Linked DNA regions of Glaciimonas sp. PCH181. The main gene of each other region encodes a partner of the protein of the gene in region 2 in a complex. Links are inferred from orthologs where the notes say so. Each region holds a gene or a part of one and is shown on either strand. Other genes may lie near its edges.

Evidence for each region.
Region 1: the proteins of dnaN (region 2) and C7W93_RS09725 are in contact, whole or in part, in a cryo-EM structure (PDB 8GIZ), measured with the Escherichia coli proteins. The link is inferred for Glaciimonas sp. PCH181 from one-to-one orthologs.
Region 3: the proteins of dnaN (region 2) and dinB are in contact, whole or in part, in a solved structure (PDB 1OK7), measured with the Escherichia coli proteins. The link is inferred for Glaciimonas sp. PCH181 from one-to-one orthologs.

Annotation. Positions count from the first base shown.
Region 1 is NZ_PYFP01000001.1:2,099,175-2,104,212, reverse strand. The notes cover bases 661-3,655. They hold C7W93_RS09725 (DNA polymerase III subunit gamma/tau), read left to right. Parts: upstream 661-1,083; coding sequence 1,084-3,228; downstream 3,229-3,655. Other genes in these bases: C7W93_RS09720 (YbaB/EbfC family nucleoid-associated protein), read left to right, coding at 3,351-3,655; C7W93_RS09730 (isovaleryl-CoA dehydrogenase), read right to left, coding at 661-876. Also shown: more of C7W93_RS09730, read right to left, coding at 1-660; more of C7W93_RS09720, read left to right, coding at 3,656-3,671; C7W93_RS09715 (antibiotic biosynthesis monooxygenase), read left to right, coding at 3,680-3,991; recombination mediator RecR, read left to right, coding at 4,000-4,596; C7W93_RS09705 (ABC transporter substrate-binding protein), read left to right, coding at 4,764-5,038. UniProt on the Escherichia coli protein: Part of the beta sliding clamp loading complex, which hydrolyzes ATP to load the beta clamp onto primed DNA to form the DNA replication pre-initiation complex.
Region 2 is NZ_PYFP01000002.1:1,173,403-1,178,229, reverse strand. What follows is about bases 1-2,784. They hold dnaN (DNA polymerase III subunit beta), read left to right. Parts: upstream 1-731; coding sequence 732-1,838; downstream 1,839-2,784. Other genes in these bases: gyrB (DNA topoisomerase (ATP-hydrolyzing) subunit B), read left to right, coding at 2,164-2,784; dnaA (chromosomal replication initiator protein DnaA), read left to right, coding at 1-396. Also shown: more of gyrB, read left to right, coding at 2,785-4,647. UniProt on the Escherichia coli protein: Confers DNA tethering and processivity to DNA polymerases and other proteins. Acts as a clamp, forming a ring around DNA (a reaction catalyzed by the clamp-loading complex) which diffuses in an ATP-independent manner freely and bidirectionally along dsDNA.
Region 3 is NZ_PYFP01000001.1:177,698-182,664, reverse strand. What follows is about bases 1,049-3,972. They hold dinB (DNA polymerase IV), read right to left. Parts: upstream 3,156-3,972; coding sequence 1,941-3,155; downstream 1,049-1,940. Other genes in these bases: C7W93_RS00800 (phosphotransferase enzyme family protein), read right to left, coding at 3,858-3,972; pnuC (nicotinamide riboside transporter PnuC), read right to left, coding at 3,180-3,806; C7W93_RS00815 (GNAT family N-acetyltransferase), read right to left, coding at 1,049-1,740. Also shown: C7W93_RS00825 (glycosyltransferase family 1 protein), read right to left, coding at 1-134; C7W93_RS00820 (UDP-2,3-diacylglucosamine diphosphatase), read right to left, coding at 116-976; more of C7W93_RS00815, read right to left, coding at 973-1,048; more of C7W93_RS00800, read right to left, coding at 3,973-4,967. UniProt on the Escherichia coli protein: Poorly processive, error-prone DNA polymerase involved in translesion repair and untargeted mutagenesis. Copies undamaged DNA at stalled replication forks, which arise in vivo from mismatched or misaligned primer ends.

The DNA.
Region 1 (5,038 bases), on a different replicon or contig from region 2:
GCCTTCGTCGCCGACCATAATGCCGAAAGCAGCATCAAATTCGACTTCGCTGCTAGAGTTGGAGCGATTGCCGAGTTTGTCCTTTAACCTTTGGACCAGCAACGTATTCTTGCTGCCGTCCGGCCGCCAGCGCGGTACAAAAAAACAACTCAGCCCCAACTCTGTGCGCGCTAATACCATGTGCGCGTCGCACATCGGCGCGGAAAAAAACCATTTATGGCCCGTTAGCGTGTAATCCGCACCGCGTCCGCCGCCGCCGGGAATAGGCGTCGCCAGCGTGGTATTGGAGCGCACGTCGGAGCCGCCTTGCTTTTCGGTCATCCCCATACCGATCAGCATGGCGGTTTTTTGCGCCAGCGGCAGGTCGCGGCTATCGTGGTCGCAGGCATACAATTTGGCTTGCAAGGCGGCGAATAAGGCCGGTTCCTGTTGTAGAACTGGAATTGAGGCGAAGGTCATGGTGGTGGGGCACAGCGATCCGGATTCAACCTGTGCATGCAAAAAATAGCCTGCTGCACGCGCTACATGGCTACCGGTTTTAGGTGTGGACCACGGCAACGCATGCAAATTCTCGCGCCGCAGCATGCCTAGCAGGGTATGCCAGGCAGGATGAAATTCGACTACATCGATGCGATTTCCGGCGCGGTCGTAACGTTGCAATTCTGGCGCGTGGCGATTTGCTAATTCGGCAAGATTCCACACTTCCTTGCTGCCCAATTCTGCGCCATAGCGCGCTAATTCAGCAGCGTGCCAACCGGCGTGGTGCCGTTGTACCCCGGCCATTAACACCGAATCGTCGGCGTAGAGATTATTGTCGGTCAGCTCGGGGACCTGATTGTTGGCGTGTAGTTCGGCTTGCGGCGTTGACGCTTGCATGGAAATCTCCTGACTGACGACTGTATTTGTCGCTGGTGAGTTGCAACGATTGTGCTGCTAGCGTAGACCGAATTTGGCTTGCGTGCCAGTCTCCGGATGATGTGATTTGCCGTAGATTCGGGCAGCTTTCTTAAAAACCTTATGCGCGCTTCCTCTAAGGTAAAATGCTGGTTGTATTTAACTGCCAGCAACGAGCGCCCGCTACCTATGTCATATCAAGTCCTTGCCCGTAAATATCGCCCAAGAAGTTTCGAGACGCTGGTTGGTCAGGAACACGTCGTCCGGGCGTTGACACATGCGCTGGAACAACAGCGCTTGCATCATGCTTATCTGTTCACAGGCACACGTGGTGTAGGCAAAACCACGCTGTCGCGGATTCTTGCCAAGGCGTTAAATTGTCAGGGTATCGATGGCAACGGCGGCATTACTGCGCAACCATGCGGCGTATGCGACGCTTGCGTAGCGATCGATGCCGGACGTTTTGTCGATTACATTGAAATGGATGCCGCTTCTAATCGCGGCGTCGATGAAATGGCCCAGTTGCTGGAGCAGGCGGTGTACGCGCCATCAAATGCCCGCTTTAAGGTCTACATGATCGATGAAGTCCACATGCTGACCAATCATGCCTTCAATTCGATGCTGAAAACGCTGGAAGAGCCGCCCGAACATGTGAAGTTCATCCTGGCAACCACCGATCCGCAAAAAATCCCCGTTACCGTGCTGTCGCGTTGTCTGCAATTTAATCTGAAACAGATGCCGCCCGGCCACATCATCAGCCACCTCGACAATATCCTTGGGCAGGAACAAATTGCTTTTGAGACACCTGCTTTACGGTTGCTGGCGCAGGGTGCGCATGGCTCGATGCGCGACGCTTTATCGTTGACCGATCAGGCGATTGCGTATGCGGCTGGCAAGGTAACTTTGGAAGCAGTGCAGGGCATGTTGGGATCGCTTGATCAGACTTATTTGATCCGCGTACTGGATGCTCTGGCGGCGAATGATGGCGCTGGTTTACTGGCCGTTGCCGACGAAATGGCGATTCGCAGCTTGTCTTATAGTGCAGCGTTGCAAGATCTGGGCACTTTATTACATCGGATTGCATTGGCCCAAAGTGTTCCCGCAGCACTAGCAGAAGATTTGCCGGAGCGCGAAGACGTGATGCGCCTTGCTTCGGCCTTTGATGCAGAAGAAATTCAGTTGTTTTATCAAATTGTGGTGCATGGCCGCAATGAGTTGGGTCTGGCACCGGATGAGTACGCCGGATTTTCGATGACATTGTTGCGTATGTTGGCGTTTCGGCCGCAGCCAGGTTCAGGGCCGGGTGAAAATGCCGTCGCTGCGCCAGTGCAAGCGCGTCAAGTTGCCCCATCGCGGCCATCCGCACCAGCGTCTATGGCTGAGAGAGCGCCGACTTCTATAGCGCCATCGCCACCGGCAGCCCGTTTAAGCAGTCTTCCGCAAGTTGCCTCTGCCAGCGCTCCGGTTGCGCGTGCAGATGAGACGCTTAGCCCGCGCATGGCAGCATTAGCCGCTGCCCGCGGTGGCGTTGCTAGCAAACGTCCGATGGCGACTCCGGCAGCGCAACCTGCACCGGTAGCTGTCGTTGCGCCGGTCAGCAAGCCTGCAATGGTTGTCAGACCGCAGCCAGAGATCGTCAAACCAGAGGTTAAGTTACCGCCTGCACCAGCACCAAAAGCGTCGGCATCCAGTGCATCGCCGCCGCCGTGGGAGGAGGAAATTCCGCTGCCGATGGACTTGCCTGACGATGATTTTTCTGATTCTGGCTATGACAGTACGCCAAAAATGCGCTCGGAAGCCCGCCCTGCAGCACGAACAGCGCCGCCGACCGAGATGCGTACACCGTCTGCGCCAGCCAAGCCCATCGCCGTGCTCAGTATCGATACACCGGCACCATCGCAGCCAGCGCCCGCAGATGCATTTATTTATGTTCCTGATGCATCCTTGAACTGGGATGGTAATTGGCCGTCGTTGGCGGCAACGTTGCCGGTCCGTGGCGTAGCGCATCAACTCGCGCAGCAAAGCGAATTACTGCGATTCGATAGCAGCGGTCCTACTATTCAGGCGCATTTGCGGATTCCGCTGGAAACTTTGCGTTTGTCCGGTAACGTTGAAAAATTGGCTGCGGCATTGTCCGAGCGGTTTGGGCGTCCGGTACGGGTCGAAACAGAAATTGGGGTGGTGCACCACACCGCCAACGTCAGGGCACAAGCGGAGCAAGCAGAGCGCCAGCGACTAGCTGAAGAGACGGCAAAAAACGATCCCTTCATTCAAAGCATGGTGCGCGAATTCGGCGCAATGATTGTGCCGGGATCGATTAAACCGCTGACGTAAGACGGATAAAGCCGGGTTCTGGTAAATTGCCGACCTAATGCAATATTGATAATATTAACGACTACACCGTACTTAAGCATTTGCCTAAGCACGACACTGATTAACTTAACAGGAGAAATACCATGATGAAAGGCCAACTGGCAGGCTTGATGAAGCAAGCACAAGCGATGCAAGATAATATGAAAAAAGCGCAGGATCAACTGGCTTTGATCGAAGTTGAAGGCGAATCTGGCGGCGGTCTCGTCAAAGTCCTGATGACCTGTAAAAATGCGGTCAAGCGTGTCACTATCGATCCGTCATTGCTGGCAGATGATAAAGATATGCTGGAAGATCTGGTTGCAGCGGCTTTCAACGATGCAGTCCGTAAGGCAGAAGAAACTTCAGCAGAAAAAATGTCAGGCCTGACGGCTGGCATGCCAGCTGGTTTCAAATTGCCGTTTTAAACTCTGCAATGATTCTTGATGTTGCTACGTTAGATATTATTCCAGGACAGGAAGCCGCGTTTGAAACGGCTTTCATGGAGGCGAAGAAAATTCTCACCTCCATGCCTGGTTGTATTTCGCACGATTTACAGCGTTGTCTGGAGCAGCCAAACCGGTATATTTTATTTGTTCGCTGGCAAACGCTGGAGCATCACACAGTCGGTTTTTTGCAATCGTTTCAATATCAGCAATGGTGCAGATTATTGCAGCATTTTTGTGACCCTTTTCCGCCCACTCTTCACTATGCCCCGGTGGGCCGTAAGATTTATCGTGGTTTCTAAGGTCTGATGTGAAAACCCCTAATAGTCTGGCTTTTTTAACAGAAGCATTGCGTCATCTGCCCGGCGTCGGTCCTAAATCGGCACAGCGCATGGCATATCACTTGCTGCAGCATGACCGTGATGGCGCAGCATTGCTCGGCCGTGCGCTGGTCCAGGCAGTCGAGAAAATTCAGCACTGTTCCATGTGCAATACATTCACTGAAAACGAACTGTGCGAAGTCTGCCTCGATCCCGAGCGCGACGCCAGATTGCTATGCGTTGTCGAAACACCGACAGATCAGTTAATGATTGAGCAGACGCTGACTTTCAAGGGACTGTATTTTGTTTTGATGGGCCGTTTGTCACCGCTAGACGGTATCGGTCCTAAAGATTTGCAGTTAGAAAAATTGATTGTTCGCGCAACTAACGGTGTGGTTAAAGAAGTTGTATTGGCGACTAACTTTACCAATGAAGGCGAAGCGACGGCGCATTACATCAGCGAAACCATGAAAGCACGCGGTCTGCAAGTCAGCCGTCTGGCGCGTGGCGTGCCGGTTGGGGGCGAGCTGGAATACGTGGATGCAGGCACTATCGCCCGCGCGATGTTGGATCGTCGCGCAACCTAATGCGTATAACCTGATGCGGATATTGCGCCGCAGCATATTTTTTGGCATGTGACCGCTATCACCCTGCGGTATTATGTGGACAGATTTCTACCGGAATCACAATAAGAACGAGTCCGTCGTATCCATCGACGGATGACAGTCGTAAGTAAAATTGACGAGGAGACAACATGAAATTTAACTGGAAACAGTTCGGTATTGCGCTTTGCTTATTCTTGGCTGGTTACGCAACATTCAACAGTAAATTGTTCGCGCAGACACTGGAAAAACCAAAAGTATCGATCGCGGTAGGCGGCAAAAATTTATTTTATTACCTGCCATTAACAGTCGCCGATCAACTTGGCTATTTCAAGGATGAAGGCCTGACGGTAGAGATTTCCGATTTCGCCGGTGGTGCAAAAGCGTTGCAGGCATTGATTGGCGGTAGTGCAGATGTGGTCTCGGG
Region 2 (4,827 bases):
GAAGGCGCGCTGCGTAAAATCCTGGCTTATTCCCGTTTCCATGGTAAAGACATCACGATTGATATCGTCAAGGATGCGCTGAAAGATCTGCTATCTGTGCAGAATCGCCAGATTTCCGTCGAAAATATCCAGAAAACAGTCGCCGACTTCTTCAATATCAAAGTCGCGGATATGTATTCCAAAAAACGCCCCGCGAATATCGCCCGGCCACGTCAGATTGCGATGTATCTGGCCAAAGAACTCACCCAAAAGAGCTTGCCAGAAATTGGGGAATTGTTCGGCGGACGCGATCACACCACGGTTTTACACGCGGTGCGCAAGATCGCCGGTGATCGGACTAAAAATCCCGAATGTAATCACGAATTGCACGTATTGGAGCAAACCTTAAAAGGTTAATTTTTCAATATGCAATTGTGACGTCGATGAGTACTAGAAATGCTTGCCAGCCTGTGGATAACATTACGCGTCGACATTATTACGACACGATAAGTGTGGTTTTTTTGTGCAGTACAAACGGGTAGAAGTACGCATAAGTTATCTGGTTGAAATGTTGGTTGAATGTCAGTGTGATCGTAAAAGTGATAAATAATCAGGCATTTAACCTTAGATTTGATCGCGATGTCATTCGTAAGTAGTCGAATTAAGTTACATTGATAGACTGGTTCAAGGCCCACTAAGATTGGGTAAAATGAAGCGATATTTGTTGAATTTCAGATAATAAGGATATAGCTATGCAATTGGTCAAAACCCACCGAGATACTCTTCTCCGGCCACTGCAGATCGTGAGCGGTATTGTCGAGCGTCGGCACACATTGCCGATTCTGGCCAATATCCTCATACGCAAGGACGGCGAAAAAGTTTCTTTTCTATCAACTGACATTGAAGTGCAAATTACGACCAATGCAAATGTCGGTAGCGGTGCTGAAGTTGCCGCCACCACCGTCGCTGCCCGTAAGCTGCTCGATATTCTGCGCGCGTTGCCAGAATCCGGCGAAGTGTCGTTAACATTAAGCAACAAGCGCATGACGGTGCAATCCGGCAAATCGCGTTTCGCGCTGCAAACACTGGCCGCCGAAGAGTTTCCGACAGTTGCCCAGGCTGAGCATTACAACGCAACGGTCACGCTGCCGCAAAAGACGCTCAAGCATTTGTTCAATATGGTCCATTTTTCGATGGCGCAGCAGGACATTCGTTACTACCTCAACGGCCTGTTATTAGTGCTGGATGGCAACAACGTGATCGCCGTCGCCACCGATGGTCACCGTCTGGCATTTTGCCAAGTAGCGACAGAGCAAGAATTCGCACGGCAGGAAGTCATCATTCCGCGCAAAACCATCATCGAACTACAACGTTTGTTAGAAGAAACCGACGAGCCAGTTCAACTAGAAATCGCCAACAATCAGGTCAAACTATCGTTTGCCGATATCGAACTGATTTCGAAACTGGTAGAAGGCAAATTCCCGGATTACACCCGCGTAGTACCTAAAGGTTACAAGAACGATTTCACCATCGGCCGGGATCGTTTGCTGCGCTCGTTGCAACGCGCCGCCATTATGACCAGCGACAAGTTCAAGGGCGTGCGCTGGGTCGTTACCCCAGGCAGCCTGAAAATCAGCTCGACCAATGCCGATCAGGAAGAGGCGATTGAAGAACTAGAAATCGACTACGGCGGCGACAGTGTCGACATTGGTTTCAACGTCACTTATTTGCTCGACGTGCTCAACAACCTCAAGGGCGACAACGTTAATATTGCCCTTGGCGATGCTAATTCATCTGCATTAATCACCGTGCCAGAAAACGCCGACTTTAAATACGTCGTTATGCCGATGCGTATTTAATTTTTGCATAAGCAAGTCGATCTAATCATTAAACCCGTCATAAATCGCGTTAAACAGTGTATATCGTGAATAAAGGGGCTTCGGCCCCTTAGTCACATTTAAGAAATCCCCCAGCTGCGGGTATACTGGTCTGTTTCGTAAAGAATTGAACATAAAAGCGTCTTTTTCCTCCATGCGTCGTTCCAAATCCCATAGCGATAGTTCTGCTATCACTGCGGTTTGTAATTAGCCTGATCAGAAAATCCACCATTTTTGTTAGTTCATCCGATTAGCAGATCATTAGCTTGGATTCATGTTTTTGTAGCAGTTTATTCAGAAGGTAGCCATGTCATCAATCCCTCAAGACAACACCAATCAGCCGCCACCAAATGCGTACGGCGCGTCCTCAATTCAGATCCTCGAAGGTCTGGAAGCAGTACGAAAACGTCCGGGGATGTACATCGGCGACACTTCAGACGGCACCGGCTTGCATCATCTGGTGTTTGAAGTTCTGGACAACTCCATCGACGAATCGTTAGCCGGTCATTGCACCGAAATCAACGTCACGATCCATTCTGATAATTCGATTTCCGTCACCGACAATGGCCGTGGCGTCCCCACCGGCATCAAGTTTGACGACAAGCACGAACCTAAGCGCAGCGCAGCCGAAATCGTCATGACCGAGTTGCACGCTGGCGGTAAATTCGATCAAAACTCTTATAAAGTTTCCGGCGGTTTGCATGGCGTGGGCGTTTCTTGCGTCAACGGTTTGTCCAAGTTATTGAAGCTCACCATCCGTCGCGATGGCAAAGTCCATTTCATGGAATTCGTACGCGGCGTACCGCAAAATCGTGACATCGAAACCATAGACGGCATGATCGTATCGCCCATCAAAGTCATTGGCGACACCGACAAGCGCGGTACGGAAGTGCACTTCTGGGCCGACGAAGAAATTTTTACACACGTCGAATTCCACTACGAAATTCTAGCCAAGCGTATCCGCGAATTATCGTTCCTGAACAACGGTGTGCGTATCAAACTGACCGATCAACGCACCGGCAAAGAAGAACTTTTCGCGTTCGAAGGCGGCACACGCGGTTTCGTTGAATACATCAACAAAAACAAAAGCGTATTGCACCCAACGATTTTTCAGGCGACAGGCGAAAAAGAAGGCGTCACAGTCGACGTCTCCATGCAATGGAATGACGCCTATAACGAGCAAGTATTATGCTTCACCAATAACATCCCGCAACGCGACGGCGGTACCCATCTCACCGGCCTGCGTGCAGCGATGACTCGTGTACTGAACAAGTACATCGAAGAACATGATTTCGCCAAACGCGCCAAAGTCGAAACCAGCGGCGACGACATGCGCGAGGGCCTGACTTGCGTGTTATCAGTCAAAGTCCCTGAGCCAAAATTCAGTTCGCAAACCAAAGACAAACTTGTCTCCAGCGAAGTGCGTTTGCCGGTCGAAGAAATTGTCGCCAGAACACTCAGCGACTATCTGCAAGAAAAACCAAACGACGCCAAAATCATCTGCGGCAAAATCGTCGAAGCTGCACGTGCCCGTGATGCAGCGCGTAAAGCGCGTGAGCTGACCCGTCGTAAAGGCGTGATGGATGGCCTCGGTTTATCCTCCAAACTTGCCGATTGCCAGGAAAAAGATCCCGCATTATGCGAACTTTACATCGTCGAGGGTGACTCTGCGGGCGGTTCAGCCAAGCAAGGCCGCGACCGTAAATTTCAGGCGATTCTGCCATTGCGCGGTAAAGTCTTGAACGTCGAAAAAGCACGCTTCGAAAAAATGCTATCGTCAGAGCAGATCACGACCTTGATCGCGACGCTAGGCACCAGCATCGGCCCGGACGAATTCAATGCCGACAAACTGCGTTATCACCGCATCATCATCATGACCGATGCAGACGTCGATGGTGCCCACATCCGCACGCTGCTGCTGACATTGTTCTATCGTCAAATGCCGCAACTGGTTGAGCGCGGCCACATCTACATCGCGCAACCGCCACTGTACAAAGTCAAGCACGGCAAAGACGAACGCTATCTCAAAGATGACGTTGAAGAAGTTCAATACATGATGCAGGTCGCGCTCAATGACGCCTCGCTAGTCCCGAGTTCAGGCACCGATCCGATCAGCGGCCCGGCCCTGACAGAACTGGTTCGTCAATACAACACCGCCAACGCCATCATCACGCGCCTGACCCGCGCCATCGACGGCGCTGCCCTCACCGCCATCATGACTGGCGTCACGCTAGAACTAGACACCGTTGAAAATGCCGAATTATCCGCGCAAGCACTCACCAAAGAAATCGGTGATCCTGCGGTCAACGTCATCGTCAAATCCGATGAACTGACAGAAAAGCATCAACTGCGGATTCAACGGATGTACCACGGCAATATCAAAGCCAGCGTTATCGACAGCGACTTCGTCACCAGCTCCGACTACAAAGTACTATGCAACGCCGCCGCCACCTTCAAAGGTCTGATCGGTCCGGGTGCAATGGTCCGTCGCGGCACCGGTGAAAAAGTAAAAGAATTCGCCATTGCCGATTTCCACCAAGCCATGGCCTGGCTACGCGACGAAGCAGAACGCGGCGTCAGCAAACAGCGCTACAAAGGACTGGGTGAAATGAACCCAAGCCAACTATGGGAAACCACAATGGACCCAACCGTGCGCCGCCTGCTAAAAGTACAGATCGACGACGCGATTGCCGCGGATCAAATCTTTATGACGTTGATGGGCGACGACGTTGAACCACGGCGCGCGTTTATTGAGTTGAATGCGTTGCAGGCTGGGAATATTGATGTTTGATGGTTTTAGCTGTACCCATCAACTGGCAGTTTGAGAACGATAAACTGACAAAGGTGGGCTGCGGAAAAGCAATTAGACGTGGTGCCGCTGAATCTTTTGAGCCACGTCTGTTGTGCTGAAAACCTTGATCATCAGAGTTTAAAAAGCTCGTGCACCGCTAACTGGATGCACGAGCTTTTT
Region 3 (4,967 bases), on a different replicon or contig from region 2:
GTCGCTGCATCATCCGGGCTGATTAACAGCACCTCGTGGCCATCGTTACGTGAGCAACGGCAGGTTTCCTGCAAAGTATTCACGACGCCATTAATTTGAGACGGCGCAGCATCCGTTACGATGGCAATTCGCATAACTCTCCAACGTTGCTGCTAGTGACGGCGTGGGGATGTCCCATTATTTCTTGCCAGGTGACCAATCGCAATGCGCCGCTGGCGTCTTCCACCAACGCCGATAAACTCTCTACCCAATCACCATCATTGCAATAGATAATCCCATTGATATTCCGCATTTCCGGCTTGTGAATATGGCCGCAAATAACCCCATCCAAGCCACGCTTAGCGGCTTCTGCAGCCAATGCATCTTCAAACGAAGAAATATAATTCACCGCATTTTTTACTTTGAGCTTTAAGTATTGCGACAATGACCAATACGGTAAACCCGCCCGTGCACGCCAGCCATTGAACCACTGATTAAACTTCAAAATCACGGTGTACAAACTATCACCGACATAAGCCAGCCATTTAGCGCAAGCAATCACACCGTCAAAACGATCACCATGCAGCACCAGAAACCGTTTTCCTCTGGCGGTCGTATGGACCAACTCGTCGCGAATTTTGATGCCGCCAAAGTCCAGATCGATGAATTGCCGTACAGCTTCATCGTGATTACCGGGAACGAATATCACTTCGGTTCCTTTACGCGCTTTCTTCAACACCGTCTGCACAACATTGTTATGCACCTGATCCCAGTACCAGCGCCGCTTTAGCTGCCAGCCATCGACAATATCACCCACCAGATAGAGCGTCTCTGATTCAGTCGCCCGTAAAAACTCAAGCAAACGGGCGGCCTGACAGCCAGTTGTTCCCAGATGAACATCAGAAATCCAGATCGTGCGAAAACGGATTGGCTCACGCTTGAGCGCCGTCCCGGTTCTGGAAAGCTCTCTACTCAGAAAGTGATCGGCGGGCTTCATACAGACCTCATCTCTTTACGATAATGACGCGCATACCGACTGTCCAGTCGGGCTAACGGCAGCAACAAGAAAAAATCTGCGGAGTGGAAATCAGGGTCCCAGGCCGGTTCTCCACATACCCAGGCACCGCTGCGTAAATAGCCTTTTAGCAATGGCGGCATTTGCGGCACGTGACCGGCCTCGCGTTCATACACAGGGAACGGCGTGTGCGGCGTGACACGGTATTCGGCTGGAGCAAAATTGTCGTCATTTAATGCGTGATACAGCGCGGCTGCATTGTGCCCGCCATCTGCCAAACTCACGCTGACGCAGCCCATCAAATACTCGCAGCGTTCGCGGCGCATATATGCGGCCAGCCCTGCCCACAAAAGCATGATGACGCTACCGCTACGATAATCCGGGTGTATGCAAGCACGTCCTGCCTCTGCAATACAGCCACGCAAATGGTTAAGGCGACTTAAATCGAATTCTTTTTCGGAGTAATAAGTCCCCATGCGCCGAGCGGCATGCGGACTCATCACGCGATAGGTTCCCACCACGCGTAAGGTTTTATTGTCACGGACAATCAGATGATCGCAATATGCGTCAAACTCATCGCTATCAAGGCCGTCCGCGTTAACCAACGCCGACAAACTAAATGCCTCAATAAAAACCTTATACCGCAGGCGCTGTACTTCGCGTATTTCTTCCTGCGTGGTGGCGAGACTCACCGTTAATTTAGAGAGTTGCGGGTTTGCATCGCCAGGGATCGTCAGTAATCGCATGCATTGTCCTTTTCAAATTTTGACAACGCCAGACTAACGAGCGATTACTTCAAGAAAATGACAGATTTATGTCGATTTGATGACCATGCAACAAAGCGCTTTGGTGCGCGATCGTGTCCTCGCCTCGGACTTACGGATCACTACCCGCCGGGTTATTGAGTTATCTACAATTTTTCTCTGGCTGTTGCGATAGACCGCGATCAATCAAAAGAGTCCACGCCATTTTCGAACAAATCCCCTTGCGAGACGGTATGGCGTTCTGTCGATGCACTTTTTTTCTCTAGCGTACTAACGCGTACGCCGAGCAATCGCAGCCTTTGATGCAATGAAATTCGCCGCAGGCATTCACCGGCCGCCTTTCTGACCGCATCGGCGTCGTCGATCGCAAATGGCAGCGTGACGTCACGGGTTACCGTGCTGAAATCGGTAAATCGTAATTTAATGCCTACGGTCCGCCCGACATAACCTTTGCGCTGAAGATCTCCGGCAAGCCGTGTGCATAGCTTTGTAAATATCTCCGTCAGCGTTGGGCGATCAGCGACGGCATGCAAATCTCGCTCGAAGGTTGTTTCGCGACTAATCGATTTTGGTTCGGAATACGTCACGACCTGGCGGTCATCTATTCCATGCGAGACATTTTGCAACCAGGCAGCATAAGTGCGTCCGAACGTTTCCTGAAGTATACTGGGATCGGCATTCGCCAACTCTGCAATCGTACGGATATCGATCAGTGCTAATTTCTCAACTGCTTTGGGGCCGATGCCATTGATTTTGCTTACCGGCAAAGGCCATATCCGTGTTGTTACGTCGGCCAATGTCAGAATGGTTAAGCCATTCGGTTTTTCAAGGTCGGAACAAATCTTGGCAAGCAGCTTATTTGGCGCAACGCCAATCGAACAAGAAAGCCCGGTAGCGTCATTTACCGCTTTTTTGATGCGTAACGCAAGGTCGGTGACGCTTTGAAATGCATCGATCTGTTCGCTAAGATCAATGTAAATTTCATCAATACCGCGATCTTCTATGTGCGGGGCGACACTCGCTACAGCCTGCTTAAATAGTCTTGAATAATACCGATAAGCATCAAAATCAGTCGGCAAAAGAACCGCGTCAGGCGCAAGCTTTGCGGCCTTCATGATTCCCATCGCAGAAAAAATACCTAAAGCGCGTGCCTCATAGGTGGAAGTCGTAATCACGCCACGACCAACGTAATGTCGCAACGTTGAATAGCGACGGCTGCCATCGGCCTGCATGACCGGTTGATGATCAGAACCTGCGCCGATTGCTACGGCGCGGCCACGCAAATCCGGATAGCGCAATAACTCCACCGAAGCGTAAAAAGCATCCATATCGAGGTGAGCGATATAGCGCGATTTATCGCTAGATTCGGCTGACTCCTGGACCGCAACTTCAGACATGATCGACGTTATTTCCGGCAAAATTTAGACCGCGAGGCCATTAACAGGATGTGGCTGAACACGCTGCTCGTGCTGTTGTAGTTCTCGCCGCCAATTACGCAGGCCAATAACGGCAAGCACGATGAATAGCCCATATAGCCCTGCCGTTAACTGCAAATCCTTGTAAATATATACGCCGATATAAATGATATCGACAGCAATCCACAACCACCAGTTAGCGATATATTTACGCGCCATCCAAAACTGCGCTACCAGACTAAAACTGGTCAGTGCGGAATCCAGCCAAGGGATATGCGCATCGGTAAATCGGGCCATAACATAGCCTAACAAGACGCTTCCCACAGCGCCAATCACCAGACCGATGCACCAGCCAACAACCGACAAGCGCTGTGGCAAAATATGGTGACTATCGACATTTTGCGACGGCGTTTCTATCTTTTTTGAATGCGTCCAGGTCCACCAACCATACAATTGCATGATGGCAAATATCAATTGCAATAACAAATCGGAATACAGTTTGGCATCAAAGAAAATCCGCGCATACAGCAACACCGATGCCAGCCCGATTGGCCAACACCATATATTGCGACGTGCGGTCAGCCAGACTGCCAATGCACTGACAATGACTGCGATTATTTCCAATGCGGACATTTTTTTCCTTAGGGATATTGGCAACGTGGCCAGACCAGCTTCAATCTCGATTTAGCGCTTATATCGATTTTGTATATGCATTAACAATCGTCGTCCGGCTGCGCTATTAAACCATTCTGCATGACCTAACAAATACGTATCGTAAGCCACAGCGGCGTTCTCCGCTGAGCCTTGCACGCCATAAAAGTAGGCCAACTCCGATAGGGCAAACTCCACATGCGCCAGTGGTAGCATCGCGGTGATCGCCGCCACATCATAAGCTGACAATGGCGTAAACGCATCATAGCCGTCAAGTAAAGCATCGAGCTGGTCAAAATGGATCAGACCATCGTTCGCCGATGCACCCTCAGCGGCTTGCGGTAACTTCAACCATTCGACAATATTGGTAACAATCGCAATCGCCAAATCATAGACGGCGCAAGTTTTATCGCACAGCCCAAAATCCAGTATCGTCGCCACTTGCGCGAAGTGACCATTTTCTGCCACATCCAATTCGCGCCATAACAAATTCGAGGCGTGCCAATCGTTATGCGTCCATAGCGGCACAAGATTTTTCAATAGCGGTTGCAACTGCGCATGAAATGGCATCAATACCCGTGTCACATCCTCGCGCCAAGGCCGCTGCGCCAGATAGCTTGCCAAGCCAGGACGTACATCGATATAACGCTGCATTTCACCCATTGGATCATCGCTGTTAAAGACAGAAAATCCGGATACCAGCAATGTCGCCGTGCGCACAGGCGCCTCGTAATTGGCGGCAGCCTGATGCATCTGCGCCAGTGCACGGCCTGCTGCATTCGCATGCTCGGTAAGCAGAAACGGCGTCCAGGAAAAGGCATCGCGATACAAATCAGCGCCCTGCGCCAATCGGTGTACTTCCACCGTCCAGCCTTCGTCAGCAATGACCGTTGCGCCATGCCGATCAGCCAACGCCACGCTAACAGCAGGCCCATCGTCAGGTAAATGCAACGCCAAATGAGCGATAAAGCGATGCTCTTCCAGCAGATCATCAACGCTGCGGATTGCCTTTATCAGGCGCTTAACAAACAGCAAGCCAGTGCTAGTCTCCACCACGCAGGCGCTGGAAAACGGACGGGGGCTATACCATGTCAGTCGCTTCACCTCGCCAACTTGCGGATAACGCTCTAACAGACGCCGCAC